DNA from 3 places in the Allobosea eneae genome. Region 2 is predicted to be linked to each of the others. Evidence: predicted binding sites of a transcription regulator. Region 2 holds the regulator's gene; each other region holds the start of a gene.

Region 1 (10,052 bases), on a different contig from region 2:
GTCGAAGGGCTGGAGATCGACCGCGCCCAGCTGCGCGACCTCGTCGGCAAGCTCGGCACGCGCAATGTCCGGATCATGGGCATCGAGGGCGCACGTCCCTCGATGCTCGGGGCCGACCTGCCACCGGCCATGTCGGGCGGCAAGGCGACCGGCGACATCGAGGAGCCGACTGCCGCGCCGACCAAGGAAGCGCCCGCACCTGCTCCTGTCGAGAGCGCGGCAGAGATACCGGCCGCACCGCTGCCCACCACCGGCGTCCCGGCCTCGCTCGTCGTCACCCAGCCGGTGCGCTCCGGGCAGTCCGTCTTCACCGAGGGCGACATCACCATTCTCGGCTCGGTCGCCTCCGGTGCCGAGGTCATCGCCGGCGGCTCGATCCATATCTACGGCACGCTGCGCGGCCGGGCGATGGCCGGCACGCTCGGCAACGCCGCGGCGCGCATCTTCTGCCGCAAGCTGGAAGCCGAAATGGTCGCCATCGACGGCTTCTACAAGACGGCCGAGGAACTTGAACCCGGCCTGCGCGGCAAGCCCGCCCAATTCTGGCTCGACGGCGAGACCTTCACCGCCGGATCAATGGCTTAAATCGACAGACGGCGCGTCCCCAGGAACTAGGAGAGGTCAATGGGCAAGGTCATCGTGGTCACATCGGGCAAAGGCGGCGTCGGCAAGACGACCTCCTCGGCCGCCCTCGGCGCAGCCCTGGCGCAGAACGGCGACAAGGTCGTGGTCGTCGACTTCGACGTCGGCCTGCGCAATCTCGACCTCGTCATGGGCGCCGAGCGCCGCGTGGTCTACGACCTCGTCAACGTGATCCAGGGCGAGGCCAAGCTGACGCAGGCGCTGATCCGCGACAAACGGCTGGAATCGCTTTATTTGCTGCCGGCCTCCCAAACGCGCGACAAGGACAACCTCACGGCCGAGGGCGTCGAGAAGGTGATCGGCGCACTCAAGAGCCATTTCGACTGGGTGATCTGCGACAGCCCGGCCGGCATCGAGCGCGGCGCCACCCTCGCCATGCGCCATGCCGATGTCGCGATCGTCGTGACCAATCCGGAAGTTTCCTCGGTGCGCGATTCCGACCGCATCATCGGCCTGCTCGATTCCAAGACGGCGAAGGCCGAGGCCGGCGAGCGCATCGAGAAGCACCTGTTGCTCACCCGCTACGACCCCGCCCGGGCCGAGCGCGGCGACATGCTGAAAGTCGACGACGTCCTCGAGATCCTGTCGATCCCGCTGCTCGGCATCATCCCCGAGAGCATGGACGTGCTGCGCGCCTCCAATATCGGCTCGCCCGTCACCCTGGCGGATGAGCGCAGCGCCCCGGCGCTCGCCTATTTCGACGCTGTGCGGCGCCTGCGCGGCGAGAGCCTTCCCGTCACCATCCCCGGCGAGAAGCGCGGCTTCTTCGGCAAGTTCTTCGGAAGGAAAGCGGCATGAACCTGCGTCGTCTCTTCTTCCGGCCGCAGTCGGCCCCGGCCGCGCGCGAGCGCCTGCAGGTCCTGCTCGCGCATGAGCGCCTGTCGTCCGAAGGCTCCGACCTCGTCACCAAATTGCGCGACGAGATCCTGCAGGTGATCGCCAGGCACGTTCAAGTCGACAACGAGAAGGTCAACGTCCGCATGGAGCGCGGCGCCCAGGTCTCGACATTGGCCGTCGACATCGAGATCCCGTTCGAGGCAGACAAGAAGGCGGCCTGAGGGCCGCCTTTACCTTTCATATCAAAGGCCCTTGCCGGCCTCACATCAGCGCCGGGCCACGGCCGTCATATTCGGCGTCGGTGACCTTCTCCAGCCAGTCCACGACCTTGCCGTCCTGGGCCTCCTGCACGGCGATATGGGTCATCGCCGTCTCCGGCCCGGCGCCGTGCCAGTGTTTCTCGCCCGGCGGGAACCAGACGACGTCGCCCGGCCTGACCTCCTCGACTGGCCCGCCCCAGCGCTGCACCCGGCCGAATCCGGCCGTGACGACCAGCGTCTGGCCGAGCGGATGAGTGTGCCAGGCCGTGCGCGCGCCGGGCTCGAAGGTGACGCTGGCGCCCTGCACGCGCTCGGGTGCATGCGGATTGAACAGCGGATCGATGCGGACGGTACCGCTGAACCAGTCGCCCGGACCTTTCGTCGACGGGCGGGTTCCGGCGCGGATGATGTCCATGGGCTGTCTCCTTGGGCCTGCAGTGCGATGCCCGGATTCTATGATGCTTTTCGTGCACCGTCATTGCGAGCGCAGCGAAGCAATCCAGTATCGTAGTGCTCTACGCCTTCCTGGATTGCTTCGTCGCTTGCGCTCCTCGCAATGACGACAACGCCTTCACCTCAATGGAAGTCACGCGATTTCGGCAGGATCCGGACATTACGGGGATGACGGGCCCGCGGAGCCTGCGGGTGCTTGAATTCGTCGGCACGCGTCAGCATGATCTCGGCGCGGTGCGTGTCGGAGAGGCCAAGCAGCTCGGCCGAGCGGTCGACGACGCGCTTGGCCATCAGATGGACGACGCCCTCCGGGCTCTTCTGCACCCTGCCCTCGACCAGCAGCAGCCGGGCCGCCATGACCTCGCGGCGGAAGCGCTCGAAATCGCGGGCCCAGAGCACGACATTGGTGATGCCGGTCTCGTCCTCCAGCGTGATGAAGATGGCATTGCCTTTGCCCGGGCGCTGGCGCACCAGCACGACGCCGGCGACGCTGGCCCAAGCGCCATCCCGCATTCCTGACATCTGCTCGCAGCTGGCGACGCGCTCGCGGGCGAAGCGGGCGCGCAGCAGGCCCATGGGGTGCCCCTTCAAAGAGAGCCGCGCCGTCTGGTAGTCGGCGACGATGTGCTCGGCGAGCGGCATCAGCGGCAGCGCCATGGTGCGTTCCGCCCCGAGCTCGCGCGCCTGCGCCGCCTCGAACAGCGGCAGGGCCTCGTCGTCCGGCAGGCGGCGCACTGCCCAGAGCGCCTCGCGCCGGTCGAGCCCGAGCGAGCGGAAGGCATCGGCATCGGCGAGCAGACGCATGGCGCGCGCCGGCAGGCGGGCACGGCGAGCGAGTTCCTCGACCTCGCGATAGGGCTCGGTCCGGGCTTCGACGAGACGCTCCGCCCAATCCTCCCTGAAGCCGTCGAGCTGGCGCAGGCCGAGGCGCAGGGCCCAGGGGCTTTTCCAGCCCGGCCCTCCTGGCTCCAGCAGATTGTCCCAGGCGCTGGAATTCACATCGATCGGGCGCGGCTCGACGCCGCCATTCTCCTGCGCTTCCCGGACGATCTGGGCCGGTGCGTAGAAGCCCATGGGCTGCGAGTTCAGCAGCGCCGCGGCGAATATCGCCGGGTGATGGCATTTCAGCCAGGAGGAGACATAGACCAGCTTGGCGAAGGAGGCGGCGTGGCTTTCGGGGAAGCCATAGCTGCCGAAACCCTTGATCTGCTCGAAGCAACGCTGGGCGAAATCGCGCTCATAGCCGCGCTCGACCATGCGCTCGACCATCATCGCCTCGAAATGGCCGATGGTGCCGACATTGCGGAAGGTCGCCATCGCCTTGCGCAAGCCGTTGGCCTCGGGGTCGGTGAACTTCGCCGCGGTCATGGCGAGCTGCATCGCCTGCTCCTGGAAGAGCGGCACGCCAAGGGTACGTTTCAGGACATTGCGGAGTTCGTTCGGATCATGCGGCGACGCCGGTGAAGGATAGTCGACCTGCTCGATGCCCGCCCGCCGCTTCAGATAGGGATGCACCATGTTTCCCTGGATCGGGCCGGGCCGGACGATCGCGACCTGGATGACGAGATCGTAGAGCTTTCGCGGCTTCAGGCGCGGCAGCATGTTCATCTGCGCCCGGCTCTCGACCTGGAAGACGCCGAGCGACTTGCCCTCGCAGAGCATGTCGTATGTGGCCTCATCGCCGTCCTTGATATCGGCCAACGCGTAGCTTTGTCCCTCCCTGTGCGCGATCAACTCAAAAGCCTTGCGGATGCAGGTCAGCATGCCCAAGGCGAGCACGTCGACCTTCATCAAACCAAGCGCGTCGATGTCGTCACGGTCCCATTCGATGAAGGTGCGGTCGTCCATCGCGGCATTGCCGATCGGGACTGTCTCGTCGAGGCGGCCGCGCATCAGTACAAAGCCGCCGACATGCTGCGAGAGATGGCGCGGGAAGCCGAGCAGGCGCACCGCAAAGCGCACGGCCCGAGCGATCACCGGATTGTCGGGGTCAAGCCCGGCCTGGCGGATCTGGGTGCGGGTTATGTCGGAACCCCAGCTGCCCCATTGCGTCGAGGCGAGGCGGGCGGTGACGTCCTCGGTCAGCCCCAGCGCCTTGCCGGCCTCGCGCATGGCGCTGCGCGGCCGATAATGGATCACCGTCGCGGCGATGCCGGCGCGCTTGCGGCCATAGGTCTTGTAGATCCACTGGATCACCTCCTCGCGGCGCTCATGTTCGAAATCGACGTCGATATCGGGCGGCTCGCTTCTTTGCTCGGAGATGAAGCGGGCAAAGAGCAACTGGTATTCGTTCGGATCAACGGAGGTGATGCCGAGCGCGTAGCAGACAGCGGAGTTGGCGGCCGAACCCCGGCCCTGACAGAGAATGCCCCGGCTTTCGGCGAATTCGACGATCTGGCGGATGGTCAGGAAATAACGGGCATAATCGAGCTTGCCGATCAGGACGAGCTCGTCATCGACCTGGCTTTGCACCTTCTCCGGAATGCCGGCTGGATAGCGCATCGGCAGGCGCCGACGCACCAGTTCCTCCAGCCAACCCTGCGGCGTCCAGCCGGGCGGGACCGGCTCGTCCGGATACTCGTATTTCAGCTCCTCGAGATCGAAGTCGATGCGGCCGAAGAGATGCTGCGTCTCTGCGATCGCCTCCGGCGCCTCGCGGAAGAGCCTCATCATCTCCTGCGGCGGCTTGAGATGGCGCTCGGCATTGGCCTCGAGCAGGCGGCCGGCCCTGTCGATCGTCGTGCCCTCACGGATGCAGGTCAGCAAATCCTGCAGGTCGCGCTGCTCGGGTGCGTCGTAGAGCACGTCATTGGTCGCGATCAGCGGGGTGCGGGTCGGCGCCGCGATGCTGCGGAGACGGGCGAGGCGGCGGCGGTCGTCGCCGCGGCGCGACATGGTCGCAGCGAGCCAGACCGCGCCGGGCGCGGCGGCATCGAGCCGGGCAAGGATGTCGGAGAGACCGTCCAGCCGGCGCTCCGGCATGACAATCAGCAGCAGGTCGCGGGCATCGTGCAGCAGGTCGTCGAGAGAAAGGATGCACTCACCCTTCGTTTTCGTCTTCAGATTGCCTGTCGTCAGCAGGCGGCAGAGCCGGCCCCAGCCCGCACGGTTGGCGGGATAGACGACGATGTCGGGCGTGCCGTCGGCGAAGACAAGGCGGCTGCCGGTGGCAAGCTTGAAGGCCTTCGCCATCGCCTGGAGCTGCGACAAGGTGAAAGGCAGATCGTCGAAGGCCGGGTTCTCGACCCAGATATATTCGCCCGGGCTGCCGCCCTCGCGGATCTTCTCGGGGGCGAGCGCGCCATCCTCGCGCAGGTCGCGCAGCGCGGCCCAGGCCCGCACCACGCCGGCGACGGTGTTGCGGTCGGCGATGCCGAGACCGGCCTGGCCGAGCAGCAGCGCGGTCATCACCAGGTTCGGCCCGGGCGAGGCGCCGCGCAGGAAGGAGAAGTTCGTCGCGGCGACGGGTTCGGCATAGGCGGTCATGCGAACAGCCCGTGCAGATACCAGCGCGGCGCCGTCGTCTCGCGGCCATAGAGGCCGGCGCGGAAGAGCCAGAAGCGGCGCCCCTGCGCATCCTCCACCCGATAATAATCGCGCGTATGTTCTCCCGGTCCGTCGCGCCACCAGTCCGGCGCGATCCGCTCCGGCCCCTCGGCGCGGGCGATCTCGTGCAGCACGCGGCGCCAGCGGAAACGCAAAGGCGGGCCATCGGGCACCTCGGCCAGGGTCTCGACCGGCTGCGGTGGCTCGAAGAGCTGGAGCGGACGAGCCGGCGGCTCCTCTGGCTGGGCGACGGGCCAGGGCAGCGCCTCGTTCGACTTAGCTGCGGCTGGGACAAGCGCAGCCTCCTGCTCGGGCTGATGGCTGTCCCGCGCGACGAAGCGCAAGACGCGTTCGCGGCCGAAGCGAGTAACAAGACGATCGACGAGATCGGCGACCGCCTCCTCCTCGACGGCGCGCCCGTCGAGGCTCGCCTGCGGCGTGCCGAGGGGCTCGCAGACCGGCACAGCGAGCCTGATCGCGTCATAGCCGAAGCCCGGATCGAGCGGATCGGCCAGGCTGTCGATCCGCTCGCGATAGAGCCGCAGGATCGCGGCAACGTCGCGCGAGGGCCGGCCGGTCTCCAGCTGAAGCCGGCGCACGGCGCCATCGCTGCGGAAGAAACTGACCTCGAAGGCACGCCCGCCCTCGCCGCGCGCCTCGAGCAGGCGCCCGGCCTCGCCGAGCAGGCGGGCGACGATCTCCTCAAGCCCGTCGGTATCCTGCAAAGGATCGGGGAAATGCCGCTCGACCACGCAATCGGGCGGCGGACGCAGGGGCGTGATCCGGGCATCCTCATGGCCGAGAACACGGCGCAGCTTCGTGACAAGCGCCTCGCCGAAGCGAGCGGCGAGCGTGTGCGAGGGGCGGCCGGCGAGATCGCCCAGCGTCTTCAGCCCGGCGCGCGACAAGGCGATCACCGTCTCGGACGAAGCCTCCAATGCGGAGACCGCTAGCGGCAGCGTGCGCTGCTCATCCTCGCCCGGCAGCGAGATGGCGCAGCGACCGAAGCGGGAGAGGGCGCGCGCCGCCTGCGGCGTGCCGGCGATGCTGGCTAAGACAGTGAGACCGAGCCAATCCATGCTGCGGCCGACGCGCTGGCGCAGCGCCGCCTCGCCGCCGAAGAGATGGGCGCAGCCGGTGATGTCGAGCACGAGCCCATGCGGCGGATCGAGCGCGACGAGCGGGGTGAAGCGGTCGCAGAGCGCGGCGAGCCATTCGATCAGGCGCTGGTCGGCGGCAGGATCGGTCTCGACAACGGTCAGCTCGGGGATACGGGCCCGGGCATCGGCCAGGGTCAGGCCGCGGGTCAGGCCGAGCTTGAAGGCGCGCTGGTCGCAATCGGCGAGACGCAGCGCACCGCGATCCTTCTCGACCAGGACGAGTGGGCGCTCATCCGGCCCGGCGGAGCCCCGCCGGCGAAGGCGTTCGCTCGCCAGATAGGGAAACCAGAGGGCGAGATAGCGGCGCGGCATCCCCCGCTCCATTTTTGCTGCCTCCCTCGCTCCCGATCCTGTCCCGGAAACATCGCTCGTCACGGTTCCACTCCACACGCCACTCACGCTCACCAAGGCCGCCGCGATGGCGCAGCAGCCGTAATCCGAAGGCGGGGTCGCCCGGCGCCTGCGCCTCCCGCGCCTGCGACGGCAGGGCGCGCACCTGCCAGCGCGTGCTGGCGGCGCTGGGCTGCGGCTCTGTGGCCACCCGCAACAGCAGGGTCAGGACGCCGGAGGTCTCCGCCGCCAAGGCGAGGCGGCGGCTGGCGGTGAGGTCGAACTGGCGCGGTGCGCCCCAAGGCTCGATCAGGGTCGCCCCGAGCGCGGCGCAGCGGGCCGCCTCTGCGCCGGCCCGCAGCGCCCCCTCGCCGTCGCGGACCCGCACCAGCACGATCTGCGCGGGATCGAGCCCGAGCTCGGCCAGGCCCGGCGGATGCAGCCGCCCGGCCTCGGCGTCGAGGAAATCCTGCCGGACCCAGAGCACGGGCCGCGAGCCGGCAGCGCGCAGGGCCAGGGCTGCGGCAAAGCCCGTAGCAGCCGGGAGATCGGCCCCGGCCGAGGCATAGACCTCATGCAGGGCGGCGCGCGCGATCCCGCCGCCCAGCGGCTCGTCCAGAGAAGACGATCCGAACGAGACCCGCTCCACCGGCGCAAGCTCGCGCGCCAGCCCGGCCAGAGCGAGGCTCTGCCGCAGGGCGGCGAGGGAACGGGTGGAGGCTTCGGTCATCAGGATAAATGTTCACTTTTTGTTCCTAGCATAAAGCGACTCCAAACGGCTCCAGAGTCAAGCCCGCATCCGCTTCCGCTTGCCTGCGGGCGCCTCGCTGCTGTCATATCGCGGCAATGCACATCCGCTTGTAAGAACCAGCTTGAAAAGTCTCAGCCCTCATCCTGAGGAGCAGCCAAAGGCTGCGTCTTGAAGGATGCTCCAGTTATTTCCGGAGCCTCCTGACACATCCTTCGAGACGCAAGCTACGCTTGCTCCTCAGGATGAGGGCTTGAGAATTTTCAGCTAGCCTGCCGAGCCTCCGATCCCATCACGAACCGGTTCGACCTGGAGACCGCCATGAGTTCGGGACTGTTCGCCCTTCTCGACGATGTCGCCGCCCTGGCCAAGGTCGCCGCGGCCACGCTCGACGACGCCGCCGCACAGGCGACCAAGGCCGGCGCCAAGGCGGCCGGCATCGTCATCGACGACGCGGCAGTGACGCCGCGCTACGCCGTCGGCTTCGCGGCGGAACGCGAATTGCCGATCATCTGGAAGATCGCGCTCGGCTCGCTCAAGAACAAGTTGCTCTTCCTCTTGCCGGCAGCGCTGGTGCTGACGCTCGTCGCGCCCTGGGCGATCACGCCGCTGCTGATGATCGGCGGCGCCTATCTCTGCTTCGAGGGCTTTGAGAAGGTCTACGAGCTCGTGGTGCCGCATGCGCATCACGACGAAATTGCCGGCGAGGGCGGCACCGACATCCTCGACGCCAAGCAGCTCGAGGAGCAGAAGATCGCCGGCGCGATCAAGACCGACTTCATCCTCTCGGCCGAGATCATGGCGATCACGCTCTCCACCATCACCGCCTCCTCCTTCTGGATGCAGGCGCTGGTGCTGGCAGTGGTCGGCCTCGGCATGACGGTCCTGGTCTATGGCGTCGTCGCCCTGATCGTGAAGGCCGACGATGCCGGCGTCGCCCTGTCGCGCAGCGGGATCCTGCCGATCCGGCTGCTGGGGCGCGGCCTCGTCGCCGGCATGCCGCCCTTCCTCAAAGTGCTAAGTGCGGTCGGCACTGCGGCGATGCTCTGGGTCGGCGGCGGCATCATCATCCACGGCCTCGCCGGCTACGGGCTCGCCGGGATCGAGCATGTCATCCATGATGTCGCGGTCGTGGTCGGGAAGGCCTGGCCGGCGCTAACCGGCGTGCTCGAATGGCTGACGACAGCGGCTGCCTCGGCCGTGTTCGGGCTCATCGTCGGCGGGCTTTGCCTCGTCGGCATGCACTTCATCGTCGAACCGGTGCTGAAGGCCTGGCGTAGTGGCGTGAAGCCGGCAGCCCTGCCGGAAAAGCAGGGCCACTAGGCAGCAACGGGACCACACGGCGGCCCGAAATCTGCTAGCGCTGGCAACCGGTCCGGCTCGCGGGCCGCGGTGCCCCTCATGCTGCAATTCCTCGCCACCAGCACGCCCTTCTTCGCGGTGATCGCGCTCGGCGCCTTCACCGCCTGGCGCGGAATGTTCAGCGCCGATGCGGTCAGGGTGTTCAACACCTTTGCCTTCATGGTGGCGACGCCGGCGATGGTGTTGCGGGTGATGTCGCGCCAGCCGATCGCTGAACTCTGGAACGGCATCTTCTTCGCGGCGCTCGCCCTGATCGGGGTCGCGGTGCTCGGACTCGCGATCCTGCTGCAGCGACGCCTGCTCGGTCTGCCCTTCCCCAATGCCGTGTCGCGGGCGCAGACCCTGGTCGGCGGCAATTTCGCCTTTCTCGGCCTCCCGCTGATGCTCGCCTTCCTCGGCGACAGCGCCGCGGCGCCGATCGCGATCGGCCTGATCTGCGACACCGCCCTGATCGTGCCGCTCTCGATCGGATTGATCGAGGCTGGGCGTGGCCAGGGCTCACCACTGGCGATCGCGGTCAAGCTCGTGCGCGGCACGATCGTCAACCCGTTCATGCTCTCGATCATGGCCGGCATCGGCCTGTCGCTGAGCGGGGTCGCGCTGCCTGAGCCGCTCGACCGCTTTCTGCTCTTCCTCGGCGCCTCGGCCGCGCCGGTCGGCGTCTTCGCGCTGGGGATCGCCGCCTTCCAGTGGAGCCGGCAGGGCAGGCTGCCT
Region 2 (10,052 bases):
GCCTGCATCGCTTTCCCTGCAGGATTGGGGCGGCCGTTTCCGCCAGGCGCTCGAGACAGAGATCGAGCGTCGTCGCCTGTTCAACTGGCTTCCGGTCTGCATGGGCGCCGGCGTGCTGCTCTACTTCCTGGCCGATCGTGAGCCGGGGTTGGCCGCCCCCCTGGCCGGGTTGGCGCTGTGCGCACTCGCCGCGCTGCTGCTGCGGCAGCGCCCGGCGGCCATGGCGGTCTGCATCGCTGCGACTGCGGCCTTTGCAGGTTTCGCCGCGGCGACCTGGCGAACGGCAGGCATCGCGGCGCCTGCCCTCGCACGCAACCATGTCGGCAAGCTCACCGGCTTTGTCGAGGCGCTGGAGCAGCGCGAGAAGGGCGTGCGCATCGTCATCCAGGTCACCGACCTGCCGGGCATCGATCCGGCTCAGAGGCCGCGGCGGGTGCGCGTCACCACGCCGGTGACGACGCTGAAGCCGGGCGACCATATCAGCGCGACCGCGCGCCTGTTGCCGCCGCCCGGTCCGGCGCGCCCAGGCGGCTATGACTTCGCCCGCGACGCCTTTTTCCAAGGCATCGGCGCCGTCGGCAATATCGCCGGCAAGATTACGCTCGCACCGGCGCCCATCCCGATGCCGCGCCGGCTCGCTTGGGCGGTCGCAATCGACCAGGCCCGCAACGCCTTGACCGAGCGCATTGCGACCAGCGGCGGTGGGCAGGCTGGGGCGATGGCGGCAGCGCTGGTAACCGGCAAGCGCGGTTTGATCAGCGAGGAGACCAACAACGACCTGCGCGCCGCCGGCATCTACCACATCGTCTCGATCTCCGGCCTGCATATGGTGTTGGCCGCCGGCACGATCTTCTGGCTGGCGCGGGCGCTGCTGGCATTGTCGCAGACGGCGGCGCTGTACTGGCCGGTGAAGAAGCTCGTGGCGCTCGCCGCCATGGCTGGCGCGACCACTTACTGTGTCTTCTCCGGCGCCGAGGTCGCCACCGTGCGCTCGCTGATCATGACGTTGGTCATGCTCGGCGCCATCCTGGTCGACCGGCCGGCCCTCTCCATGCGCAATCTCGCGCTCGCCGCGATCATCGTGCTGCTGCGCGAGCCGGAGGCGCTGCTCGGGCCGAGCTTCCAGATGTCGTTCGGGGCGGTGGCGGCGTTGATCGCCTTCGCCGAACGCTGGCAGGAGCGAGCGCCCGATGCCGCCGCGGCCTCCTGGCCCTGGCCGCTGCGGCCGCTCTGGCTCTCGGCCGTCGGCATCCTGACGACCACCATGGTCGCGACCGCGGCGACGGCGCCCTACGGCGTCTTCCACTTCCAGACCTTCAACCCGTTCGGCCTGCTCGGCAACGCGCTGGCGCTGCCTTTCGTCTCGCTGATCGTGATGCCGGCCGCCGTCTTCGGCGTGCTCGCCTATCCGTTCGGGCTCGACTGGCCGGCCTGGGCGCTGATGGGCTGGGCGTCGGGCCTCGTGCTCCAGCTCGCCCATTGGGTCGCCGGCATCGACCGCTCGACCATTGTGCTGCCGGCCTTCGGGCCGCTGGCGCTGATCCTGTTCTCGATCTCGCTGCTTTGGCTGACCCTGTGGACGACGGCGCTGCGCTTCCTCGCCGCATTGCCGCTGGTCGGCGGACTGGCGCTGGCCTCGGCGCCGTCGCGGCCCGACATCCTGATCGAGCGCGACGGCTCGGGTGTGCTGGTGCGCGGGCCGGAGGGCAAGATGGTGCTGGCCGGCAAGCCGAGCCGCTTCGTCCTGACGCAATGGCTGCATGCCGACGGCGATTCCCGCTCGCCAGACGACGCCGCTCTGCGCCAGGGCGCCGCCTGCGATGCCCGTGGCTGCGTCATCCGCCTCCCCGATGGCCGCTCGGTAGCCTATACGCGCGACCGCATCGCACTGGTCGAGGACTGCCAGCGCGCCGATCTCGTGGTGACATCGCTCTATTGGACAGCACCTTGCGCCGCGCGCCTGATTGATCGCAGTGCGCTCATCCGCGATGGCGCGACCGCCTATCATGCGGCCCGCGGCGGTTGGCGCGCCTATACGGCCGACGAGGTCGCCCGCCTGCGTCCGTGGACCAGGGCGCGGCCGGAAACGAAGCCGTCGCCTGAACCCGCTCCCGCGCCGACACCCGCAACTGCGGAGCAGGCACAGGATGCGGAGGCGCTTCAGTAGCGCCGCAACAGGTTGACCAGGCGGCCCTGGATTTTGACCCGATCGGGCCCGAGCACGCGCGTCTCATAGGCGGGGTTGGCGGCTTCGAGCGCAATCGACGAGCCACGCTTGCGCAGCCGCTTCAGCGTCGCTTCCTCGTCGTCGATCAGGGCGACGATGATGTCGCCGGTATTGGCGGTGTCCTGCTTGCGGATAACCACGGTGTCGCCGTCGAGGATGCCGGCCTCGATCATCGAATCGCCGCGGACCTCGAGGGCATAATGCTCGCCACCGCCGAGCATGTCGGCCGGCATCGTGACGCTGTGGCTGCGGTCCTGGATCGCCGAGATCGGTGTGCCGGCGGCGATGCGGCCCATGACCGGGATCGAGACGGTCGAGCGCCCGCTGTCTTCGGCAGCCGGTGGTCGCGGCTTCGTCAGATTGGCTGCTGGTGCCGGGGCAGGCGGGGTCTGGCCAAGGCCGCCCTGAACGATGGAGGGGCTGAAGCGGCCGCGCTGTGCCTGCGGCCCGCCGATGCCGTCCGGCATCTTGATGACTTCGAGGGCGCGCGCCCGGTTCGGAAGCCGGCGAATGAAGCCGCGCTCCTCCAGCGCCATGATCAAACGGTGGATGCCGGATTTGGAGCGCAGGTCGAGCGCGTCCTTCATCTCGTCGAAGGAGGGCGGCACGCCGGATTCGCGCAGGCGCTCATGGATGAAGCGAAGCAGTTCGAACTGTTTGCGTGTCAGCATGGTCGCGCCGTCCGCCTTTTCGGCTAGAATCGAAACAAAGCACGAACACCATACGCGTTCGCCTTGTGTTCCGCAAGGGTATCGGTGCGGCCGGACCTGTTCATTTGAGGGCTGTCATCCCGGGCGACCGAATGGATCCCGGATCGGCGCCGCTTCGCGGCTTGTCCGGGATGACCATTCGCGAGGAGGCGAGGCTCGACTAGCGCAGCCTGATGATGCGACAGGGATCGCCCGCCTTGGCTGGTTCGGCGAAAGCCGGGCGGACCACCAGTGCCTCGGCGCGCGACAGGTTCGCCAGCATCGAGGAATCCTGCTTGGCGAAGGGCCTGACGCGTCGCTCGCCAGCGGTCGTCTCGATCGTGGCACGCAGATAGTCCTGGCGCTCGTCATTGGCCGGCAGGTCGACGGCGAGGATGGCGGGTTCGCTGCGGTCGCGCTCGGGATCGACAACGCCGAGCAGCGCCTCGACCAGCGGCATCGCGAAGAGATGGCCGCAGACGATCGAGGAGACCGGGTTGCCGGGGAGGCCGAGCGCGACTATGGGCCCGAGCCGGCCCATCATCATCGGCTTGCCCGGGCGCATCGCGATCTTCCAGAAACCGAGCGCCATGCCCTGCGCCTTCAGCGCCGCCTGGACCAGATCGTGCTCGCCGACCGAGGCGCCGCCGAGGGTGATCAAGACATCGGCGCCGGCGGCGCGCGCCGCGTCGATCTTGGCGGCCAGATCCGGGTGGTTGTCGCGGGCGATGCCGAGATCGAGCGTCGTGCCGCCTGCCTGCTTGATCAGCGCGGCGAGGGCGAAGCTGTTGGAGGCGACGATCTGGTCGGGGCCGACCGGCTCGCCCGGCAGGACGAGCTCGTCGCCGGTGGCGAGGATCGCGACCAGCGGCTTGCGGCGGACCGAAAGCGTGGGATGGCCGGCAGCGGCGGCGAGGCCGAGCGCGGCGCTGTCGAGCCGGCGGCCAGTCTTGAGCAGGACCTCGCCGGTCTGAAAATCGAGCCCGGCCGGGCGGATGAACTGGCCCTTGCTCGCTGGCCTGGTGACGCGGATGACCGGGCCGCCGACGCCCTCGGCATGCTCCTGGATCAGGATCGCATCGGCGCCGTCGGGGATTGGCGCGCCGGTGAAGATGCGTACCGTCTCGCCGGGCCCGACCTGGCCGGAAAAGCCGCGGCCGGCGGCGGATCCGCCGATGACCTTGAGCTCCTTGCCCGGCTCCAGGTCGGCGGCGCGGGCGGCATAGCCGTCCATGGCCGAATTGGCGAAGGGCGGCTGGGTCCTGAGCGCAGCGACGTCCTCAGCCAGTACGCGGCCGGCGCAGTGCGCCAGCGCCAGCGTCTGCGCCGGCGTCGGGCCGGGCACACTGTCGAGCAGCGCCTTGAGCGCGACCGGGACGGGGGTGAGGCTCATGCCTATGGTCCTGCGATCTCGTAGGTTCCGGACTTGCCGCCGGATTTATGCACGAGTCGGACGCCTTCGATATGCATGGCGCGATCGACCGCCTTCACCATGTCGTAGACGGTTAGGCAGGCGACGCTGACGGCGGTCAGCGCTTCCATCTCGACGCCGGTCTTGCCGGTCAGCTTGACCTCCGCGCGCACGCGTACACCCGGCAGGGCCTCGTCGATCGAGAGGTCGACGGAAATCTTGCTCAGGAGCAGCGGGTGGCAGAGCGGGATCAGCTCGTGCGCGCGCTTGGCAGCCATGATGCCGGCGAGACGCGCCGTGCCGAGCACATCGCCCTTCTTGGCCTCGCCGTCGCGGACGATCGCCAGCGTCTCGGCTTGCATCACCACATGGCCTTCGGCGATCGCCGTGCGGACAGTCTCGGCCTTGTCGCCGACATCGACCATATGGGCCTCGCCCTTCTGGTCGAGATGGGTAAGGCGGCTCATGCCGCCGCCTCGGTGGTGTTTCCAGTCAGGAGCTGGCGGGTCGCGGCCGCCACGTCCGCCTGGCGCATCAGGCTTTCGCCGACCAGAAAAGTGTTGACGCCGCAAGCCTGCAGGCGGGTGATATCGGCATGGGTGAAGATGCCGCTCTCCCCGACGAGCAAACGATCCTTCGGCACGCGCGGCGCCAGCCGCTCGGTGACGGCGAGGTTGAGCTTGAAAGAGCGCAGGTCGCGATTGTTGATGCCGACCAGCCTGGTGTCGAGGCTCAAGGCGCGCTCCAGCTCGGCCTCGTCATGGACTTCGGCGAGCGCGGCCATGCCGAGCGCCTTGGCAGTGGCGGTAAGCTCGCGCGCCGCGGCATCGTCGAGCGAGGCCATGATGATCAGGATGCAGTCGGCGCCCCAGCTGCGCGCTTCGAAGACCTGGTAGGGCTCGAACATGAAGTCCTTGCGCAGGCCCGGCAGCCCGGAGGCGGCGCGCGCTTCGCCAAGATATTCCGGCCGGCCCTGGAAGGAGGGCGTGTCGGTCAGCACCGAGAGGCAGGCGGCGCCGCCTTCGGCATAGGCTTTCGCCAGCGCCGGCGGGTCGAAATCGGCGCGGATCAGCCCCTTGGAGGGCGAGGCCTTCTTGATCTCGGCGATCAAGGCCGGGCCGCCGGCGCGGTGCTTGGCTTCGAGCGCGCCGATGAAGTCGCGCGGCGCAGGCTGCGCTGCGGCGCGCTTCTCGATCTCGGCCTGCGGCACGGCGGCACGCGCAGCCGCGATCTCCTCGCGCTTATAGGCCTCGATCCGCCTGAGGATATCGGACATGGGCAGCCTCACGCATTGGAGCTTGCGACGAGCGTCGCGAGCGCGGCCTTGGCCTCGCCATTGTCCAGCACGCCATAGGCCTGCGCCAGCCCCTCGCCGAGCGCAGCGGCCTTGCCGGCGACGACGAGCGCAGCGGCGGCATTGAAGGCAGCGATGTCGCGGAAGGCGGTCTTGGCCCCGCCGAGCACGTCCTGCAAAGCCTGAGCATTCTGCGCCGGCTCGCCGCCGCGCAGATCCTCGGGCTTGGCGCGGGCGATGCCGACATCCTCGGGCGCGATGTTGAAACTATCGATCTTGCCGTCCTTCAGCGCGACGACGCGGGTCGGACCGGTGGTGGTGATCTCGTCGAGCCCGTCGGAGCCGTGCACAGCCCAGACCGTCTGCGAGCCGAGCGATTGCAGCACCTTGACCATCGGCTCGAGCCAGGTCTCCGAGAAGGCGCCGATCAATTGCTTCTTCACCCCGGCCGGGTTGGAGAGCGGGCCGACCAGGTTGAAGATGGTGCGGGTGCCGAGCTCGGTGCGAACCGGCGCGACATGGCGCATCGAGGCGTGATGGGTCGGCGCGAACATGAAGCCGACGCCGGCTTCAGCGATGCAGCGCTCGGTGCCGGCGGGTTCGAGCCCGACCTTGACGCCGAGCGCGGTCAGGACATCGGCGGCGCCGGAGCGCGAGGACGCAGCACGGTTGCCGTGCTTGGCGACCGGGACACCGCAGGCGGCGACGATGATCGAAGCCAGCGTCGAGACGTTGTAGGAGCCGGAGGCGTCGCCGCCGGTGCCGACGATGTCGATGGCGTCGACCGGTGCCTGGACGGTGAGCATGCGGGCGCGCATGGCGGTGACGGCGCCGGCAATCTCCTCGGTGGTCTCGCCGCGCACGCGCAGCGCCATCAGGAAGGCGGCCGCCTGCGCATTCGTGACCTCGCCGGAGAGCATCGATTCGAAGGCGTCGCGGGCTTCCTCGCGCGACAGCGAGGCGCCGGTCGCGACCTTGGCGATGAAGGGTTTGAAGTCGTCCATGAGAACTCGATCGATCAGGCTGTCGCGGAAAGGGCGGCTTTGGCGTTCTGGCGCGACCATCGCTCGGCGAGATCGAGGAAATTGCGCAGGATGGTGGCGCCATGCTCCGAGGCGATGCTCTCGGGATGGAACTGCACGCCATGCACCGGCAGGTCGCGATGCGAGAGCGCCATGATCATGCCGTCGCCGGATTCAGCCTCGATGGAGAGTTCGGCCGGGCAGGTCTCGCGCCGAACGACCAGCGAGTGATAGCGCGTCGCCTCGAGTGGGCCGTTGATGCCATGGAACAGGCCGCGGGCGCGGTGCGTGATGGTCGAGACCTTGCCGTGCATCGGCAGGGGCGCTCGAACCACTTCGCCGCCGAAAACCTGGCCGATCGTCTGCAAGCCGAGGCAGACGCCGAAAATCGGCTTTTTGTCCGCGCCTTCGCGCACGAGATCGAGGCAGATGCCGGCTTCATTGGGCGTGCACGGGCCGGGCGAGAGCACGATCGCATCATGGTCGCCGGCGAGGGCCTCATCGACCGAGAGCGTGTCGTTGCGGCGCACGTGGACCTGCGCTCCGAGCCCGCCGATCAGGTGGACCAGGTTCCAGGTGAAGCTGTCGTAATTGTCGATCAGCAGGATGCGCATCACGTCCAGGCCGTTCCCACCCAGTTTCTCAGGGCTGCACATGCCCCCGAACGCGCGCCCCGGTCAAGCGCGAGGGCGCGGAGCTGGCTGCTCCGCGCCCTCGGAATCTTCAGCTGCGTCGGCGTTGAGCGTCACTTCACCCGGCGGTAATGCGCCGTCATGAACTGGACCCAATGGCCGTCCTCGCCTTTCGTTTGCGAGGACAGAATGTGATGGTCCGGGCTCTTGATCTCGACGATGTCCTGATAAGCTGCCGTCTTGCCGGGGTTGGTGAAATCGGGACCTTCGGTATCGAGGGTCAGGACTTTGCCGTCGGCGCTGCGCGTGCCGGAATAGATCCATTGACCGCTCATCATCGAGCCGATGAAGGAGCCGACAAAGCGTTGCTTCAGCGGATCGTAGCCGAGCGTGATCCGGGTCGTCGCCGGGCTGCCGTCGGGCATGCAGCCGGTGCCGTCGCCGACGAGCCAGAGCCCGCCGATCGACGAGTAGGACTGCGTGCCTGAAGACTTCATCGGCGGCTGGTCCGGCCCCATCATGCATTCGCTCTCATAGGTCCACTCGCCGACGAGCTGGAGGAGCCAGTCATGCTCCGCCTGGGGCTTGGCCGGCATGCAGCCGGAGAGATCGCCGGCCTGCGGCTTGTCGAGTTCTGCTGTGTTGGTCATGGCTCATCCTCCTTTGCTTTGCTTCTCTGGTGTGAACAGTCGAATGCGCTGCGGTCAGGCCGCGGCAGCAACCAGCTGCGGGCGCTCCGTGGCCTGCTTGAGCGCGGCGAGGCCCTTCTCGAAATCGCCGCCGACCATGCGGTCCATGTTGAAGATCGTGCCCATGACCTTGCCCATGAACGGGCAGGCGCCCTGCATGTGCCAGGTCACCAGCGTGCCGCCCTCTGCCGGGGTGAGGCTGAATGTGATCAGGTTGTGGCAGGCCATGGGCTTGGTCATGTCGAGCGTGACGGCGAGCTTGGTCGGCGCCTGGACCTCGACGATCGCAAGTTCGCCGGTGCCGGCCTGCTTGTTGCCGTCGAAGGCGTAGACGGCGCCGACGCCGGAGGTCTCGCCCTTGAAGCTGCGCTTCATCGCCGGATCCTTCTTCTCGTAGGGCGACCAGGCGCCCCATTCCCGGAAGTCCGAGAGCAGGGCGAAGATACGCTCGGGTGTGGCCCGGATCGTCGCGGAACGGCTGACCTCGAAGAGATCGGGCTTGCGTGCGGCGACAATGAGGAGGCCGGCGACAAGGGCGAGCACGGCGATGGCGAGATAGGTGAGCATGGTTTCCTCCTGTTGGCAGGCGTTGCGGGGCCGATCTTTCCGCCCGTCTGCTGCTAGGACGCTGGCGCCTCGGCCGATCCGACAGCCGGCGCGAAAATTTTTCGCGAGCCGGCTGAAGGCTTCATTTGCTCGGCTCTGCAGCAACCACAGGCGCGCCGCTGCAGAGTGGCGCTGCCAGGACCTCGGCGAGCAGGTCGCGCTGGTTAAGACGGGCGCGCTCGGCGTAGTGGCCGGCGTGCTGGCCGAGAAACAGGCCCGCCGCTCCCAGCAAGGCGATCGACAGGAGCGGCAGGGCGAGGCCGAGCCGCCGGGCGATCTGGCGACGCTTCGCCAGGCCGGCCGCCAAGGTCACCGCGCCGATGGAGCAACAGATCATCGCGCCCTCCCGCTCGTCAGGGACTATTCCGCCGCCGGGGCGTGGCAGCAGGAGGCCTCCTCTCGCCAGCGGCCGGTCATGTCGGTCTTGCCGGGCGTGTCGTAGCGGTCGCGCGGGCGGACCCAGTCGGTCAGATTGCCGGCCGGGCCGGTCTCGTTGCGGCCCTTCGGGGTCAGGTCGAGATACATGTAGGTACCGAGCACCTCCTCGGCGCCGCGGCCGAAGGTCGAATAGGTCTGGTAGATCGTCCCGTCCGCATCCTTCTGGAAAACGGTATGGCCGGACAGGTCTTCCAGCGGCGAGGCGATCGTTTCGAAATTGTAGAAGGCGCTGGCGAGCTGCTCCGGCGTGTAGGAGACGTCGAAATCGTAGTTGAAGTCGCTGCCATGGGACGAAACCCAGTGGAAATTCCAGCCCATGCGCTCCTTATAGGCCTCGATCTCGGGGAGCGGCGCGCGCGCCACCGCGACATAGGCGACGTCGTGCCGTTCGAGATGCTGCAGCACGCCATCGACATGGTCGGCCTCGAAGGAGCAGCCGACGCAGCCCTCGATCTGGCCGGGCGCCAGCATGAAATGCTTGACGATGAGCTGGCTGCGGCCACGGAACAGGTCGGCGAGCGTCTGTTTCCCGGTCGGCGTGTCGAAGACATAAGTCTTCTCGATCTTGATGCGTGGCAGGGCGCGGCGCTCGGCGGCGACCGCGTCGCGTTGGCGCGTCAACGCCTTTTCCTTGACGAGCAGGGCCTTACGGGCGGCGATCCAGTCTTCCTTGCTGACGGTAGTCTGGGTCATGGTCGGTCTCCTCGCTGCGCTGGCCGCTTCCGATCCTGAGCCTCAGGATCTCGAAGCAAGCTGTTGTCATCGGCGAGTTTTTGGTCCCGGCCCTATCCAGCCGAGGCCAATCGCTCGTCGCCCCTTTGAGGCAAGGACGAACGGGCGGGCGCGGGGTCGACATCGCGCCAAAAAGAATCTGCAACGCTGGTCCGTCGCCGGCTTAGCCCGCCGCGGCCTGCCCGCTCTCGCGCATCAGCCGGTCGATATGCTGGCGGATATGGGCAGCCTCACTGGCCGAGCCTGCGAGCGCTATGGCGCGGTCGAAGATGGTACGTGCCTCGCGGTCGCGGCCGAGCTGCACCAGCAGCC
Region 3 (10,052 bases), on a different contig from region 2:
TAGAAGACGGAGCGGCGGGAGATCATCGACAACCGTTTTCGCTAGGCCACGCCACCCCGTTCCGGGTCGTCCCGGGCGAACGCAGGGAGACCCGGGACCCATGCCTGAGCCTCTTTCGGAGAGGCTCAGGCATGGGTCCCGGATCCCCGCTTCGCTCGGTCCGGAAGGACTCAAGGAGTTGGAAGGACGGCACTAGCTCGCCCTGTCAGGCAACGTCTGGTCCCCCGGCCCGAGGCTGCGCTGCATCAGCACGGTGTCGACCCAGCGGCCGAACTTGAAGCCGGCCGAGCGCAAGGTGCCGACCGGCTCGAAGCCGAAGCGACGATGCAGGCCGATCGAGCCGGCATTGCCGCTGTCGCCGATCACCGCCAGCATCTGCCGCCACGGGCCGGCCTCGCAGCGGGCGATCAGTGCCGCGAGCAGCGCGCCGCCGATGCCGCGCCCGGCCTGTCCTTCGGCGACATAGACCGAATCCTCGATCGTGTGGCGGTAGGCCGGGCGGGGGCGGTAGCTGCTGGCATAGCTGTAGCCGACGACGCGGCCGCCCCGCTCGGCGGCGAGATAGGGCAGGCCGAGTGCCAGCACCGCCCGCCGGCGCGCCAGCATCTCCGCGACGCTCGGCGGCGTCTCCTCGAAGCTGGCGAGGCCGGTTAGGACATGATGGCTGTAGATCGACTGGATCGCAGCGATGTCGGCTTCTTCCGTGTCGCGGACGACGACGGGGGGAGTGGAGAGGGAGGAGTCGATTCTTGTCATCGCGGCGATCTTGCGCTTTGCCCCCTCATAAATGAAGCTTCTCGAAGTTATGCAGAGCATGAGAAATTCTTTGAGATGCGCGATCTTCGCCTCGACCAGCTCGACAGCTTCCGCCAGGTGATCGCGCTCGGCAGCTTCTCGGCGGCGGCCGAGAGGCTCGGGCTGAGCCAGCCGGCGGTCAGCCTGCAGATCCGCGAGCTCGAGCGCCGCCTCGGCGTGACCCTGATCGAACGGGTCGGGCGCCGGGCACAGCCGACCGCGGCTGGGAACGAACTGCTCGACCATGCCGGCCGGATCGCGGCGGCGGTGGCCGCGGCGCAAGAGGCGATGGCGCGGCATGCGACCGGTTCGATGGGTCGTGTCCGGATCGGCACCGGTGCCACCGCCTGCATCTTCCTGCTGCCGCCGGTGCTGCGCGACCTGCGCCTGCAACACCCGACGCTGGAGCTCACTGTCAGCACCGGCAACACCTCTGACATCGTCAAGGCGATCGAGGACAACCAGATCGATATCGGACTGGTCACGCTGCCGGCCGCCGGCCGCTGTCTCGACGTGACGCCGCTGCTGGAGGACGAGTTTGCCGTGATCGCCCCGCTCGGCATGGACTTGCCCACGCGATTGACGCCGGAGGCTCTGGCGCGCCTGCCGGTGCTGCTGTTCGAGCCTGGCGGCATCACCCGGCGCATCGCCGATGAATGGTTCGCCCGCGCCGGCGTGACGCTGAAGCCGGTGATGTCGCTCGGCAGCGTCGAGGCGATCAAGCGGCTGGTCGGCGCCGGCCTCGGCTGCGCCATCCTGCCGGGCATGGCGGTGCGCGGCGAGAGCGACGGGCTGGCGGTGCGCGCCCTGTCGCCGCGCGTGCATCGCAAGCTCGGCCTCGTCCTGCGCAAGGACAAGCCATTGCATCGCGGCCTGCGCGAGACGCTGAAAGCGCTGCGGGCGCTGGGCACGCTTGGGTGAGGCCAACCTACCAACCATTGCTTTGCTTCGTCATTTGGCGGTGTCGTCCCGGACGCAGCGAAGCGGAGATCCGGGACCCATGCCTGAACCTTTATCGGGGAGGCTCAGGCATGGGTCCCGGGTCGCCCTTCGGTCGCCCGGGACGACCTGGTTTGATTTTGCCGGTTGGAGGAGGCTCTGCGCTGCTGACAGGTCCGGTCAGACGCGCGGTCCATCCCATCCGCCGTTCGCGCAGTGTCCATGGTCTGCGAGCGGCGCTAAGCTTTTCGCCTGCCGGGGCGGAACTTTTCGCCCCCTTTCGCGCTTCGCTTCGTGGACAGGCCGGAAAGTCAGGTGCCAGGATGGGGCACCGCAGCCAGCGGGGGATCGTGATGATGAAAGCCGTTCTGCGAGGAGCCGCATTGTTGCTCGGCCTCGGTCTCGCCGCTCCCGGGCTCGCCTGCGAGCTCGACCGGCCGCTGAAAATGGCCGGGCTCGATTATGATTCCGCCGCTTTCCACACCGCAGTCGCCAGCGCCATCGCCGAGAAGGGTTTTGGCTGCAAGGTCGAGCGCGTGCCGGGCGTGATCGCGCCGCTGGTCACGGGCCTGGGCCGCGGCGACGTCGACATCGTCATGGAGATCTGGCTGGCCAATCCGGTCGAGGCCTGGCTCAAGGAAACGGCCGCCGGCAAGGTCGAGCCGCTCGGCACGACCTTCCCCGATGCCACCGAAGGCTGGTTCGTGCCGCGCTATCTCGTCTCCGGCCCGGACGCCAAGGCGCCGGAGCTGAAATCGGTGCAGGATCTCAAGCGCTACAAGGAGCTGTTCACCGACCCGGACGAGCCGGGCAAGGGACGCTTCTACAATTGCGTCGCCGGCTGGGTCTGCGAGGGCATCAACAGCAAGAAGCTCGTCGCCTATGGCCTCTCCGGGGACTTCACCAATCTCCGCGGTGGCTCGGGCGAGGCGATCGTCGCTGCCGTCGAATCCGCGCTGAAGCGCAAGCGGCCGGTCGTGTTCTATTATTGGGGGCCGAGCTGGCTGCTCGGCGCCTATGATCTGGTCAAGCTCGAGGAGCCGGCCTTCGACCAGGCGATCTGGGACGAGCTCAAGGCGAGCGACGCACCCAGGCGCGCCACCGCCTATCCGGTCAGCCGCGTCGTCATCGGCGCCAGTATCGAGCTGGCCAAGAAGGCGCCGCAGCTCGCGGGCTTCTTCAAGAAGTACACAACGACCAGTGAGTTGACCTCGAAAATGCTGGCCGAGGCGCGCGAGAAGGGCGTCTCGCCCGAGCAGCAGGCACTCGTCTTCCTGAAGACGCAACCGGATGTCTGGAAGGCGTGGCTGCCGCCCGAGATCGCCGCCAAGGTCGCGTCCGGCCTGTGACGCTTGACGGGCTGCCGGACCTCGGCAAGGCACTGCAGAAGCTGGTCAACCAGGGCGTCGATGCCGTCGTCACCGGCTATGGCAATGATCTCGACGGCTTCAGCAGGCTGCTGACTGCGCCGGTCCGCGGCGTCGAGACTGCTCTGCTGCTCATCCCTGTGCCCGCCTTCGTCCTGGCCGTCGCTGGAAGCGCCTGGCTGGCGCGACGCAGCCTCGGCTTCACGCTCGCCATGGCGATCCTGCCGCTGGTGCTCGCCGGCCTCGGCGTCTGGACCGAGGCGATGCAGACGCTCGCGCTCGTCATCGTCGCCGTGGTGTTCGTCGTCCTGATCGGGTTGCCACTCGGCGTCGCCGCAGCGCGCCTGCCCCGGCTGGGGAAAGTTCTCGCCCCGGTCTACGACCTGATGCAGACCATTCCGAACTTCGTCTACCTGATCCCGGTGGCGATGCTGCTCGGGCTCGGGCGGGCGCCGGCACTGCTCGCGACCCTGATCTACGCGCTGCCGCCCTTCGCCCGGCTGACCGAACTCGGCCTGCGCGGCATCGATGCCGGCATGGTCCAGGCCGCACAGGCGCTCGGCCTGCGCGCGCGCCAGACACTTCTGCTGATCGAACTGCCGCTGGCGCGGCCGGTGATCCTGCAGGGCCTCAACCAGGCGATCATGCTCTCGCTCGCCATGGTCGTTGTCGCCTCGATGATCGGCGCCAAGGGCTTGGGCGAGGTCGTCCTGCTCGGCCTGCAGCGCGCCGATCCCGGCCTCGGCTTCGTTGGCGGTCTCGCGGTGGTGGCGCTGGCGATCCTGCTCGACCGCATGGCGCAGGCGATCCTGCGGGAGCGGCGGCCGCCGGAGTGAGCTGCTGACGGGAACGGTCAGGGCGAGCGGTTGCGCCGCGTCCGGGGCTTGGGCAGGGTGCCGCCCGAAACGGGAGAGACGCTGCCAATGTACGGACTGATCGGGAAGATGCGGGCCAAGCCCGGCGAGCGCGAGGCACTGATCGGCTATATTCTGGAGAGCAGCGGCGCCATGCCGGGCTGCCTGAGCTACATCGTCGCCCGCGATCCCGACGATGCCGATGCGATCTGGGTGACCGAGGTCTGGGATCGCGAGGAGAGCCACAAGGCCTCGCTCGCTCTGCCGGCGGTGCAGGCGGCGATCGCCAAGGCTCGGCCGATCATCGCCGGCTTCGACAGCCATGTCGTGACGGAGCCGGTGGGTGGGTTCGGACTGGCGAGGCGCTGAGGGCCTCCTCCGTCATTGCGAGGAGCGTAGCGACGAAGCAATCCAGGAGGACGTGGAGCGCTGCCGCCCCTGGATTGCTTCGCTTACGCTCGCAATGACGGTATGCCTTCCGCTTCCCGCCGGCACGGTCTAAGACCCTCGCGACCGAGCCGCGAGCCTGCCATGACCCAATTCGCCCCCAGCAAACTCACCATCCTGCCGACGACGGTGGCGCTGACCGGCCGGGTAATGCCGCCCGGCTCGAAGTCGATCACCAACCGCGCGCTACTGGTCGCGGCGCTGGCGAAAGGCACCAGCCGGCTCAGCGGCGCGCTGAAGAGCGACGACACCCGCTATATGGCGCAGGCACTGCGCGAGATGGGCGTCGCGATCGAAGAACCCGACGCGACCAGCTTCATCGTCACTAGCGACGCACGGCTCAAGGTGCCGGCCAAGCCGCTCTTCCTCGGCAATGCCGGCACGGCGACCCGCTTCCTGACGGCGGCGGCGGCACTGGTCGACGGCACGGTCGTGGTCGACGGCGACGAGCATATGCGCAAGCGGCCGATCCTGCCGCTGGTCGAGGCACTTACTCGGCTTGGCGTCGCGATCAGCGCGCCGAGCGGCTGCCCGCCGGTCACCATCCAGGGGCAGGGCGGTTTCGACGGCGGGCTGGTCGAGGTCGATGGCGGGCTCTCCAGCCAATATGTCTCGGCGCTGCTGATGGCCGGCGCCTGCGCCCGCAATCCGGTCGATGTCGTGCTGACCGGTCAGGAGATCGGCGCGCGCGGCTATGTCGACCTGACATTGGCGACGATGCGCGCTTTCGGCGCGCAGGTTTCCGAGCCGGACAGCGGCGGCTGGCGGATCGCGCCGACCGGCTATGTCGCGACGGACTACCTGATCGAGCCCGATGCCTCGGCCGCGACCTATCTCTGGGCGGCGGAGGTGCTGACCGGCGGCGCGATCGATCTCGGCGTGCCGGCTTCCGCCTTCACCCAGCCCGACGCCAAGGCGCATGAATTGATCGCCGCCTTCCCGAACCTGCCGGCCGAGATCGACGGCTCGCAAATGCAGGATGCGGTGCCGACGCTCGCCGTGCTTGCCGCCTTCAACCGCACGCCGGTGCGCTTCACCGGCATCGCCAATCTGCGCGTCAAGGAATGCGACCGGGTCGCGGCGCTGGCGCAGGGCCTGTCGCGGATCAGGCCGGGGCTCGGCGTCGAGGATGGCGACGATCTCCTCGTCGCCTCCGATCCCGCGCTGGCCGGCCAGACGCTGCCGGCCGAGATCGACACCTTCGCCGACCACCGCATCGCCATGAGCTTCGCGCTGGCGGGCCTCAAGATCGGCGGCGTCACCATCCTCGATCCCGCCTGCGTGGCGAAGACCTATCCTGACTACTGGCGCGCGCTCGGCTCGCTCGGCGTGCGCTTCGAGGGAGAGCTGCCGTAGGAGCAGCCTGCAGGATGAATTGGCGCGGGGCCGCAAACCGTCATTGCGAGGACCGCAGCGACGAAGCAATCCAGTAGGGGCGTAGAATTCTTCCGCCCCTGGATTGCTTCGCTACGCTCGCAATGACGAGTGTGTCTTCGCAGGAGCCGGGAGACCGGCAAGAATCCTAGAACGGGATGTCGTCGTCGAGATGGCTCGACGCGCGCGAGCCGCCGCTGCCGCCGCCGCTCGCCATGGCCGGCTGGCGCGAGCCGCCGCCGACCGGGCTCGACCGGCCGAAGGAGCCGCCACCCGACGAACCCTCGTCGCCATAGCCACCGCCGCTGCTGCCGCCGCCGAACTCGTCACCGCCCTGGCCACGGCTGTCGAGGATGGTGAGCTCGCCGCGGAAACGCTGCAGCACGATCTCGGTCGTGTACTTCTCGACGCCCTGCTGGTCCTGCCATTTGCGGGTCTGCAGCTGGCCCTCGATGTAAACCTTAGAGCCCTTCTTCAGGTACTGCTCGGCGACCTTGGCGAGGTTCTCGTTGAAGATCACCACGGAGTGCCACTCGGTGCGCTCCTTGCGTTCGCCCGACTGCTTGTCGCGCCAGGTCTCGGAGGTGGCGATCCGCAGATTGACCACCGGCTCGCCGCTGCCGAGGCGCCGCACCTCGGGGTCGCGCCCGAGATTGCCGACCAGAATGACCTTATTGACGCTACCAGCCATGACAGGCTCCATTTCCTGCGCACTTCAGCACATTTCCGGCCGGATGACCGGAGCCGGACCCTAGCGGGCCATGCCGGCACTATCAATGATGTTCATGTTTTGTTCAAGGTATTTTCGAGGCTTGTCCCCGACAAAAATGCGAGCTGGCGATGACCCGCAGGGAGCAGGGCAACGGCGGGCGGAGGGGGCTGGCGCTCGGGGCCTTGGCGGTCGGTGTCGCGCCCTCAATAGCCGAACTGCTCGCGCAGGATGCGCTCGTCCAGGCTGTGGCCGGGATCGTGCAGCATGACGAGGTCGAGCGAGCGGTCGATCGCGATCTGCACCGAGATGACGTTGTCGATCTGCGTATGGTCGGCGACGGCGCTGACTGGGCGCTTCTCAGCCTCCAGCACCGCGATCGTCACCCTGGCATGGTCGGGCAGGAGGGCTCCGCGCCAGCGCCGCGGCCGGAACGGCGAGAGCGGGGTCAGCGCCAGCAATGGCGCGTCGAGCGGCAGGATCGGGCCGTTGGCGGAGAGGTTGTAGGCCGTCGAGCCGGCCGGCGTCGCAAGCAGCACGCCGTCGGCGACGAGCTCGGACAGGCGTACCTGTCCGTCGACCGAGATGCGCAGCTTCGCCGCCTGATAGGAGCGGCGGAACAGCGAGACCTCGTTGATCGCGCGCGCCTCGACGCGCTTGCCGTTGCAATCGGCCGCCGTCATCGTCAGCGGGTGGACGACGCTGCGATGTGCCGCCTCGAGCTTCTGGCGCAGGCCGCGCTCGCGGAACTCGTTCATCAGGAAGCCGACCGAGCCGCGATTCATGCCATAGATCGGCTTGCCCGTGCCCATGAAGCGATGCAGCGTCTGCAGCATCAGGCCGTCACCGCCGAGCGCGACGATCACCTCAGCCTGCGCCGGGTCGGCATCGCCATAGCGTTCGACCAGCTTGACCCGCGCGGCCTGGGCCTCCGGGGTCTCGCTGGCGACGAAGGAGATGGCGGTGAAGCGCTCGGTCATCGCTGGTATCCGGTCGGCATAGCCTTACCCGTCTAACACGGCGCCGGACCGAACCGCGAGCCGTTCGGCCTTGAAAAAAGAAAGGCCGAGGCACGCGCCTCGGCCTCTCTCCAGCGGAGGTGCGAGGGTCTCAGATCGCGCTGCTCCACTGCACCGGGACGAGCTCGAAACCGTTGCCGGCCTTGGCGATATGGCCGGTGGCGGGGAAGGGGGCGTGATAGAAGGCGACCTGCATCTTGTCGGTCACGGCCATGTCCAGCAGCTTGCGGCGGGTGGCGGCCGCCTGCGGCCCGTCCATGTCGAACACCGCCGACCAGTCGGGATTGCGCACGAACAGGGCCGGATGATTGGTCGTATCCGACATCACCATCAGCTTGCCGTTGCCGGAAGAGATCGCATAGACGGTATGGCCCGGCGTATGGCCGGGCGCGGCGATCGCGGTCACGCCCGGCAGGATCTCCTTGCCGGCCTCGTACTGTTTCACGTCCTTGGCGACCGGGCCGAAGACGCGGCGCACCCCGGCGAAAGCGCCCTTCATCGCCTCGGGCGCGGCATTCATCCTGGCATCGTCCATCCAGAACGCCCATTCGGCCGCCGGCACCATCACCTCGGCGTTCGGGAAGACGGCGGTGCCGTTCTTGAGCCGGAAACCGTTGATGTGGTCGCCGTGGAAATGGCTGAAGACGACGGTCGAGACATTCGTCGGGTCGAGCCCGGCGGCCTGGAAGTTCTTCATCCAGGCGCCCGAGGTCGGCGCGCCGGAATCGCCGTTGCCGGTGTCGATCAGCACGAGCTTGTCGCCGATCTGCAGCGCCAGCGTGGTGAAGCTGATCGAGAGCGCATCGGCCGGCAAATAGGCCTGCTCCATCGCCTTCTTGACGTCGGCGAGCTCGGCATTGCGGACGAAGCCCTCGAGCGGGCGTTTGGCGAAGCCGTCATTGATGGCAGTGACCGTGATGTCGCCGACCTTGTAGCGGTAGAAACCGGGATTCTGGTTCACGGGGGCTCCTTGCGCCTGGGCCGGCGCGATGCCGGCGGGCAGATCGAGCGCGGCAGCGGCGGTGAGCGCGCCAGCGCCCGCCATCACGGTGCGGCGCGAGGGTTCGAAACGGGCCATGATCAGGCTCCAACAGCGAGAAGGCATGACCTCCCCGGATAGCGCCCCGCCATCCGGCATCATGCCTGGGCTCCGGATCGGCCCGAGCGCCAAATTAGCTGCCGGAACAACGCCTTCAACCGCTGTGTGGTTGCCTAGGGTCAACTTTCCGTGAAGTCGCCGCTGCAGCGCAGGTTGGACACCGGCTGCTTGCATCAGTCCGTGCGCCGACTCTGCCTCGCCGTCGTCCTAGGATTCGGCCTGTGTCGGCGCTTGCTCGGAGCGGCTCCTGGCGAAGGCCTTGAGCAAGGCGGCGCAGAGCGCGAGCGAGGCGAGCGCGCCTTGGCCGGAGCAGCCCGCGACCAGCGCCTCGTAGGTCTGCTGCTCGGTCGCGACCGATTGCAGGCTCCAGTTCCAGTCCGGTGCCTTCTCGCGGATGACGCCGACCGCGACGTCGATCTCGGCGCTGATCTTGCCGATCGCCTTCCAGAGCGAGCCGTGCTGGTAGATGCCGCCGGGCGGGGTGCGTGGGGCGAGCAGGGTTGTCGGCTTGCGCCGGACGGTGAAGCCGAGAGCCTCGTAGATGTCGGCGTCGAGATTGCGGTCGGGGCGACCGGTGCGCTCGCAGCGTTGTGCGAGGGCGAGCAGATGGTCGCGCTGGTCGGCAGAGGTCATCGCTCGGTCGGCTCCGCTCGTCTCCGTCGTCGCGCCGGCATGTCTTGCAAGTGACAGGCCACGGGGATCAGGGTGGTGCCGGCGGAGAGGATCGAACTCCCGACCTTCGGTTTACAAAACCGCTGCACTACCGCTGTGCTACGCCGGCCCTGTGCGCTGCGGTATCAGGCTGCCATGGCAAGGGCAAGACCGACGGTGAGCTGGCCGGCTCCGCCACGATCGCCGGCGCGTCCCCAAGGCTATGTTCGCGGTGCCACCGCCCTTGGCCTGACGTACGCCGCCGCCATCGGCGAACGCTCCAGAGACCACGCCCTCAAGGGACGTCGAGATGCGGTTCTGAAGGGCGGCGGACACTCACGCCCCGGCATTCACCTGCCCGTAACCATCTAAGTCGATGCTTTTGCAAAAGCCTTGCCCGAGATGAGTCCATGCTGAGCCGCCGGTCCTTTACCATGTCATCCCTTTCGCTGCTCGCTCCCAGCCTTGCCGGCTGTGGCGGGGGAGGCAGCATCGTGGCGCTGCCGGAGATCGCCGCGCCGAGCAGCCGCAGCCTGACGCGGACGCTGGCGCGGCCGAATTATGCGCAGGTCTACGTGGAGTATCCGGGCGAGCGCTTTCCGGTGCCGGCGATCGATTATCAGAGCATCGAGCCGCGCTATCTACGCCAGACAGTCGAGTTCCGTGGGGCCGAGCCGCCGGGCTCGATCGTCGTCGATCCCGGCTCCTACCATCTCTATTTCGTTGAATCGCGCGGTGTCGCCACGCGCTATGGCGTCGGCGTCGGCCGCGAGGGCTTCGGCTGGACGGGCCAGGCGA

The links. The regulator LexA, encoded in region 2, represses DNA repair genes until DNA is damaged. The targets are predictions, from matches to a motif close to TGTTCNNNNTGTGTTCNG.
Region 1: a site for LexA is predicted at 7,968-7,985, ahead of ACFPOB_RS11895 (ImuA family protein). Genes of this name have one in related genera too.
Region 3: a site for LexA is predicted at 6,557-6,574, ahead of ssb (single-stranded DNA-binding protein). Genes of this name have one in related genera too.

The regions. Positions count from the first base shown of each region.
Region 1 covers NZ_JBHSLW010000013.1:136,430-146,481, reverse strand. Annotated here, with positions in the region: gene minC (septum site-determining protein MinC) at 1-585, shown strand, start outside; gene minD (septum site-determining protein MinD) at 625-1,440, shown strand; gene minE (cell division topological specificity factor MinE) at 1,437-1,700, shown strand; gene ACFPOB_RS11910 ((R)-mandelonitrile lyase) at 1,741-2,154, opposite strand; gene ACFPOB_RS11905 (error-prone DNA polymerase) at 2,316-5,678, opposite strand; gene ACFPOB_RS11900 (Y-family DNA polymerase) at 5,675-7,210, opposite strand; gene ACFPOB_RS11895 (ImuA family protein) at 7,128-7,958, opposite strand; gene ACFPOB_RS11890 (DUF808 domain-containing protein) at 8,298-9,299, shown strand; gene ACFPOB_RS11885 (AEC family transporter) at 9,378-10,052, shown strand, end outside.
Region 2 covers NZ_JBHSLW010000005.1:83,025-93,076, reverse strand. Annotated here, with positions in the region: gene ACFPOB_RS01845 (ComEC/Rec2 family competence protein) at 1-2,167, shown strand, start outside; gene lexA (transcriptional repressor LexA) at 2,161-2,898, opposite strand; gene ACFPOB_RS01835 (molybdopterin molybdotransferase MoeA) at 3,098-4,309, opposite strand; gene moaC (cyclic pyranopterin monophosphate synthase MoaC) at 4,312-4,794, opposite strand; gene trpC (indole-3-glycerol phosphate synthase TrpC) at 4,791-5,603, opposite strand; gene trpD (anthranilate phosphoribosyltransferase) at 5,612-6,625, opposite strand; gene ACFPOB_RS01815 (anthranilate synthase component II) at 6,640-7,257, opposite strand; gene ACFPOB_RS01810 (DUF1579 domain-containing protein) at 7,389-7,925, opposite strand; gene ACFPOB_RS01805 (SRPBCC family protein) at 7,980-8,531, opposite strand; gene ACFPOB_RS01800 (hypothetical protein) at 8,653-8,907, opposite strand; gene ACFPOB_RS01795 (DUF899 domain-containing protein) at 8,931-9,701, opposite strand; gene ACFPOB_RS01790 (RNA polymerase sigma factor) at 9,904-10,052, opposite strand, start outside.
Region 3 covers NZ_JBHSLW010000067.1:6,260-16,311, forward strand. Annotated here, with positions in the region: gene ACFPOB_RS26960 (MFS transporter) at 1-26, opposite strand, end outside; gene ACFPOB_RS26965 (GNAT family N-acetyltransferase) at 193-756, opposite strand; gene ACFPOB_RS26970 (LysR family transcriptional regulator) at 832-1,716, shown strand; gene ACFPOB_RS26975 (ABC transporter substrate-binding protein) at 2,091-3,083, shown strand; gene ACFPOB_RS26980 (ABC transporter permease) at 3,080-3,937, shown strand; gene ACFPOB_RS26985 (putative quinol monooxygenase) at 4,025-4,324, shown strand; gene ACFPOB_RS26990 (3-phosphoshikimate 1-carboxyvinyltransferase) at 4,487-5,758, shown strand; gene ssb (single-stranded DNA-binding protein) at 5,925-6,467, opposite strand; gene ACFPOB_RS27000 (NAD kinase) at 6,692-7,465, opposite strand; gene ACFPOB_RS27005 (MBL fold metallo-hydrolase) at 7,596-8,582, opposite strand; gene ACFPOB_RS27010 (hypothetical protein) at 8,811-9,236, opposite strand; tRNA gene ACFPOB_RS27015 (tRNA-Thr) at 9,310-9,384, opposite strand; gene ACFPOB_RS27020 (L,D-transpeptidase) at 9,689-10,052, shown strand, end outside.